Regions from separate parts of the Halomonas tibetensis genome, predicted to be linked through region 3. Evidence: predicted binding sites of a transcription regulator. Region 3 holds the regulator's gene; each other region holds the start of a gene.

What was found. Region 3 encodes LexA, which represses DNA repair genes until DNA is damaged. Its sites were predicted from a motif close to TACTGTNTANNTANACAGTA; they were not measured.
Region 1: the regulator LexA is predicted to act here: its motif matches at 826-845, upstream of recA (recombinase RecA).
Region 2: the regulator LexA is predicted to act here: its motif matches at 957-976, upstream of ACFODV_RS12950 (DNA adenine methylase).

The regions. Positions count from the first base shown of each region.
Region 1 covers NZ_JBHRSQ010000012.1:115,551-117,819, forward strand. The annotation lists gene mutS (DNA mismatch repair protein MutS) at 1-149, opposite strand, end outside; gene ACFODV_RS09650 (CinA family protein) at 255-767, shown strand; gene recA (recombinase RecA) at 873-1,937, shown strand; gene ACFODV_RS09660 (regulatory protein RecX) at 1,941-2,269, shown strand, end outside.
Region 2 covers NZ_JBHRSQ010000017.1:63,426-65,694, forward strand. The annotation lists partial or broken gene ACFODV_RS12945 (IS1380 family transposase) at 1-790, opposite strand, end outside; gene ACFODV_RS12950 (DNA adenine methylase) at 1,244-2,269, shown strand, end outside.
Region 3 covers NZ_JBHRSQ010000008.1:233,357-235,625, forward strand. The annotation lists gene dinB (DNA polymerase IV) at 1-672, opposite strand, end outside; gene lexA (transcriptional repressor LexA) at 705-1,355, opposite strand; gene ACFODV_RS06135 (TetR/AcrR family transcriptional regulator) at 1,643-2,269, shown strand, end outside.

The DNA.
Region 1 (2,269 bases), on a different contig from region 3:
TCGAGCAGTGCGGCGGCGCGGCGGGCGTCGTCGAAGAAGAGCTCGTAGAAGTCGCCCATGCGGTAAAAGAGCAGCACGTCGGGGTGTTCGCGCTTGATCTTCAGGTACTGGGCCATCATCGGCGTTTGGGGGGGGCTGGCCTGTGACATCGCGGATCCCTGTTGAGGCTCTGCACTCGCTGGCAAAAGCCAGTATTCTACCGTCCAGGCATCGACTTCGTCAGGAGCGATTGCAGATGACTCAGGAGGCCACCCATGTCCCATTCCGCTGCCAGCCTTGCCAATCTCGACCTCAACACCTTGGCCGAGCGCCTTGGCCGGCTATGTCGAGAGCAGGGCGTGATGATCACCTGCGCCGAGTCGTGCACCGGCGGTGGAGTGGCCAGCGCCATCACCTCAGTGGCCGGCAGCTCCGACTGGTTCGAGACCGGCTATGTGACCTACTCCAACGCCGCCAAGTCTCGTCTGTTAGGCGTGTCCGAGGCGCTGCTCGAGACTCACGGTGCGGTCAGCCGCGAAGTGGTCGAGGCAATGGTGGCCGGCGCTTGTCGCGATAGTGGCGCGGCGCTTGGCGTGGCGATCAGCGGCGTGGCCGGTCCCGGTGGCGGCAGTGCCGAGAAGCCGGTGGGCACCGTTTGGCTTGCCTGGGGCAATGATCAAGACGCCGAGGCCGAATGCCATCGCTATTCGGGCGACCGCTTCGCCGTGCGCGAGCAGGCGGTGCGAGAATCGCTGGTCGGGTTGGTCCGCCGCCTCGAGGCCCGCTGAGCCCTACCCGTATCCGGGCGGAATTTACACTGGTCCTGCCGGACCTTTTTCGCCATAATACTGTGCAGTCATACAGTATTTTATACCCCGATCAGGAGATCCGACATGGCTCAGGATGACAATCGCTCCAAGGCGCTGAATGCCGCGCTATCTCAGATTGAGCGCCAGTTTGGCAAGGGCACCGTGATGCGTCTTGGCGACGCTCCACGCGTGGTCATGCCCTCGATCTCCACCGGCTCGCTGGGTCTCGATATCGCCCTGGGCATCGGTGGCGTACCGCTGGGTCGGGTGGTCGAGATCTTCGGTCCGGAGTCCTCGGGCAAGACCACCTTGTCACTGTCAGTGATTGCCCAGGCGCAGAAGCAGGGCAAGACCTGCGCCTTCATCGACGCCGAGCACGCATTGGATCCGAGCTACGCCGAGAAGCTCGGCGTCAACCTGGATGACCTGCTGGTCTCCCAGCCCGATAACGGCGAGCAGGCCCTGGAGATCTGCGACATGCTGGTGCGCTCCGGCGGCGTCGACGTGATTGTCATCGACTCGGTCGCGGCGCTGACACCTCGCGCCGAGATCGAGGGCGAAATGGGCGACTCCCACGTCGGCCTGCAGGCCCGCTTGATGTCCCAGGCGCTGCGCAAGATCACCGGCAACATCAAGAATGCCAACTGCATGGTGGTATTCATCAACCAGATCCGCATGAAGATCGGCGTGATGTTTGGCAGCCCCGAGACCACCACCGGCGGTAACGCACTGAAGTTCTATGCCAGCGTGCGTCTGGACATTCGCCGCACCGGCTCGGTGAAGCAGGGCGACGAAGTCACCGGCAACGAGACCCGCGTCAAGGTGGTCAAGAACAAGGTGGCCCCGCCGTTCCGACAGGCCGAGTTTCAGATCCTCTACGGCAAGGGCATCTATCACGCCGGCGAGGTGGTAGATCTCGGCGTGCAGTGCAAGCTCGTCGACAAGGCCGGTGCCTGGTACAGCTACCAGGGCAACAAGATTGGCCAGGGCAAGGCCAATGCCGCCCAGTTCCTCGAGGATAATCCGGCCATCATGGAGGAGATCGAGAGCCAGATCCGCACTCAGTTGCTCGCTCCGGTTGAGCCCAAGAAGGAAGATGCCAAGGAGGCGGTGCCCGCCGAGAATGACCGCGATGACGAGCTGCTCTAACCCATGAACGCTAAGGCGCCAGGCGACTCCACGCCCAGGGAGGATGCCCTTCGTCTGCTGGCTCGGCGCGAGTATTCCCGCGCCGAGCTGGTCAGCAGGCTCTCGGCGAAGGCCCATGGCGTGGACGCCATCGCCGAGTGCCTCGACGCCCTGGCCGAGCAGGGCCTGCAGTCCGATGAACGCTTCGCCGAGAGCTTCCTGCGCTCGCGCATCATGCGTGGCCAGGGGCCGCTGAAGATCCGTCAGGCGCTTTCCCAGCGTGGTATCGAGCGCGAACTGATTCGCACCGTGTTCGCACAGGCGCAGGGGGACGAGCAGGGGGGCGAGCAGGG
Region 2 (2,269 bases), on a different contig from region 3:
GGGCTTCCAGGGTGGCGTTGTCGGTGAAGCCAGCATCGATGCGCACGCGAACCTCGGCACCGGTGCCTTCGTTGAGCCGTCGCACCAGGTGCGGAATACAGGTGTCGGCGTTCTCGGCCGGGCCGGCATTGCCCTCGCGTAGCAGACCGCCCACCATATCGCCGGTCTCGGCTAGAGAGGCGATCAGTGGTTAGTAGATGCGGGCGCCGACATGGCCGTGGTTGGCTGAGCCCCCATGGTGGCCATGCTCCTCGATCGGCAGACCGTCGATGTCCAGCGTCAGGCTCTCTGGCCGTTCGCCACCGTTCGGCGAGCTCAACCGCCAGATTGCCAACCAAATCAGGTCCTCATGCACGGTATCGAGGTTGTCATCGTGCCCTAGGTAGGGCAGCAACCGAGACAGCGTGGAGGGCGACGGACGATCCTGGACCAGCGGCGTTATTTCGCGCGCATCGCTGCCGGCTAGTCGCTAGAGTGGATCACGCCGCAAAGATTGGGTGTCACTCAGGCCGATCCAGCCAATCGACCGCTGCAAGACCAATGTTCGAAGCTGACGGGCCAGCGAGTGGCGGATACGCAGGGGGTAGCGTTAATCGACAAGATTGACTTCGAGCGCCTCGATCCTACCGCTTTTATCGAGGGCTTCTCGCAGCAGCAATGCGCCGCTGTCGCTGGTGGTGCGGCGTCCGCTCAGCTCGTCACGGACAGGGCTATTGCAGGAAGGCGACCAGGTCATTAGGGTTTCACCCATGGCGAGTGGTCCTCTTGAATCGTGCTCTGGCAGGAACAGTTTGATTCTACAAAAGAAAACTACTCGCCATCTTCGTTTTCAGGCTGCCTTCATGAATTAGTCGGGATTAAATGATGCCGAAGCCACAGAGCCACGAGTAGTCACTGCGGACCCGGTCTATGCCACATGGTGGATGACGGCCCTCCCCGAAAGGGTTTTCAGAAACCCCTGTATGTCCGTACACTAGATTCCTGTGCGGTCACATGCAGGGCACCATCATGCAATTCATTGACATCAAGGCCGAGATGTTGAACATGCGATCCTCACCAGACCTCAAGAAAGCCTTGAAAGAGGCCGCTGGCGAGGAGCAGCATAGTATGGTGAACATGTTCGAAGTGCTGCTGATGAATTATTGTGCATGTAAGGGTATCGTACCGGTGGGCACCAGGCTTCGACGTACCACGTTCACAAAAAATAAAATTGTGACCGTGGAGTTCATAAGGGAGTAGAGGTATGAGTTTTCGCTATATTGGATCGAAGTCTAGGCTTGTCGAAAAGATCATCACTTTCATTGGCCCCCCCAAGGAAGGTGCTTTCTTTATAGATGCTTTATGCGGGACAGGTGTGGTGGCTGAGGCAGCCGCGAAGCTTGGCTGGAACATAAGGATTAACGATAATCTACAATCAGCAGTAATCTCTGCCGGGGCACGACTAATTAGCCAGGAACAGGCCTCCTTTAATAAGCTTGGTGGCTACGCTAAAGCTATTGATAAACTCAATGCAGCGACGCCAAACAGAGGCTCTATGTGGAGCATGTATAGTCCTGCTTCATTTGATTTGTGTGGAATTGAACGAAGGTACTTTACCGAAGATAATGCGGCTCGGATCGACGCCATGAGAACTCTAATTTCAGGATGGAGAGAAGCGAACCTTATTGATGAGATCGAAGAGAGACTGTTGATCGCAGATCTCTTTGGTGCCTTGAACCGTGTGGCCAACATTGCAGGGACTTTTGGCTGCTTCCTCTCCAAGTGGACCAGCCAGTCCCAAGAGAAAATCGCTATGCGATGTAGGGAGCTAAAAGCAACAAGCGTATGCGTGCAGGCCACAGTGGGTGATGTGTTCGATGTGCATAATAGCCCCCAAGACTTAGTCTACCTAGATCCCCCATATACCAAGCGTCAGTACGCTAGTTATTACCATATTCTTGAAACAGTAGCATTAGACGATGAGCCAAGGGTGGAAGGTGTTGCAGGCCTACGGCCCTGGAAAGATCGAGCCTCAGATTTCTGCTATAAGACCCGGGCCCTTAAAACGCTATCGCAACTGGTAAGTAATCTTGAGGCACAAAAAATTTTGCTGTCGTATAGCAGTGAAGGGCATATTTGTATGGAGGAAATGAAAGCCGAGCTCTCGAAGATCAGTGATTTCACTATTCATCCCATGGGAGAGATTGGCCGCTATAGGCCCAACAAGGCTGCCAGCAAAACTGGTTCGGATGTAAGCGAGTTTTTGGTGGAATTAGAGAAGCCTGTGGAC
Region 3 (2,269 bases):
CTCGAAAAGCCGCTTGCCAAACTTGCCGAAGGCCTCGAGTAGCCGCTCCAGCGGCACTTCGCCCAGTGCCGCACAGGTGGTAATGCCCATGGCATCCAAGCGGGCACCGGTGGCGGGCCCCACGCCGTGGAGCTTTTTCACCGGCAGCGCCTGCAGGAAATCCTCCATGCGCTCCGGGGTGATCACCGTCAGGCCGTTGGGCTTTTCCCAGTCGCTGGCTATCTTGGCCAGGAACTTGTTGGGCGCCACCCCCACGGAGAGGGTGATGCCGGTGCGCGCGAGGCTCTCTTCCTTGAGCCAGCGGGCCATCCAGGTGGCGCTGCCGGAAAAGCGCTCCACCTCACTGACGTCGAGGAAGGCCTCGTCCAGGGAGAGGGGCTCCACCAGAGGAGTCAGCTCATGGAAGATCGCCTGGACCTGCTGAGAGACGTCGCGGTACTTGTCGAAGTTGCCGGGCAGCAGGGTGAGGTGGGGGCAGAGGCGCAAGGCTCGGGCCGTGGGCATCGCCGAATGGATGCCGAAGACCCGGGCGGGGTAGTTGCAGGTGGCGATGACCCCGCGTCGCTCGGGACTTCCACCGATAGCCAGCGGCAGTTCCGTGAGCGCGGGGTTGTCGCGCATTTCCACCGCCGCGAAGAAGCAGTCGCAGTCGGCATGAAGGATCTTTCTCATGGGGCAAACTCGGTAAGGGCCCTTGTCGGCGCCTACCCCAGTGCCTGGCCGCTGCCGCCGCGAATCACGCCCACCCCGATGCCCTCGATCTCCAGCGCTTGATGGCGCAGGTCTACCTCGATGGGAGCGAACTCTGAATTCTCGGCGCTCAGGGTGACCACGTGTCCGCTGCGCTGGAAGCGCTTCACGGTTACCTCGTCCTCCAGGCGCGCTACCACGATCTGGCCGTCGCGCACCCGCTCGGTGCGGTGCACGGCAAGCAGATCACCCTCCAGGATACCGACATCCTTCATGGAAAGGCCGCGGACCCTAAGCAGGTAGTCGGCCCGGGGCGTGAAGTACTCAGGGGGCAACGGGCAGTAGCGATCGATATGCTCGGCGGCTAGGATCGGGCTTCCCGCAGCCACTTCGCCGATGATTGCCAGCCCCTGCAGCGGGGCATCGCCCTCAGCGACGGGTTCCTGCTCCTGGGCGGGTAGGCGTATGCCGCGGGAGGTGCCTGCGATCATGCGGATGGCGCCCTTCTTCTCGAGCGCCCGCAGGTGCTCTTCGGCGGCGTTGGGAGAGCGGAACCCCAGGGCCCGGGCAATCTCGGCCCGGGTGGGCGGATAGCCAAGGTCCTGGAGGGTCTTGACGATAAAGTCATAGACGTTTTGCTGGCGCTGGGTGAGGGGGCGTGCCATGCGACCTCCGAGGCGGAATCGGCGACTGGGTGAATACGTTAGTGATCAAGTATACAGCATGTTATTCCATCCAGTAATGGGTGTTTTGCTGGCGCCCACCAGAAGCCTCCGTCGCGCTGATAGAAGTAAGGCTTCGTTTAAAACGCGTTGTCCCGCCGGGCATTGAGAATGGTGCTTCGGCTGGCTTACAATTCATTTTACGTTTGAAACACCTGTTTATGACCGGGATTCTTATCGGGACTCTATATCGGGACTTTCTATCGGGACTTTTTATCGGGACTCTCCAAATGGCCCAGACCGACACCGTCACCCGCATCCTTGATACGGCCGAGGTGCTGTTCGCCGAGCGTGGCTTCGCCGAGACCTCGCTGCGCACCATCACCAGCAAGGCCAAGGTTAATCTGGCCGCGGTGAACTACCACTTCGGCTCAAAGAAATCGCTGATCCAGGCGGTGTTTGCCCGCTATCTTGACCCCTTCACCGAGCGCTTTCACCGCGCCCTGGACGAGCTCCAGGCTCACTACGGCGACGAGGTGATCCCCCTTGAGGAGCTGCTGGAGACCATGGCGCGCAGCGTGCTGGAGGTGCCTGCGGAGCGCAACAGCCTCAAGGTCTTCATGCGCCTGCTGGGGCTCGCTTACAGCCAGGCCCAAGGGCACCTGCGCCGCTATATTCAGGAGGAGTACGGCAGCGTCTTTACCCGCTTCACCGAACTGGTTCGCCAGGCCACTCCCGAGCTTCCCGATGCCGAACGCTTCTGGCGCCTTCACTTCATGCTCGGCACGGTGATCTTCACCCTCTCCGGCCTTGACGCGCTCCGCGACATCGCCGAGAAGGATTATCAGGAACATGTCACGGTGCGCGATCTGATCCGACGCCTGCGCCCGGTGGTGGTCGCCGCCATGCAGGCTCCG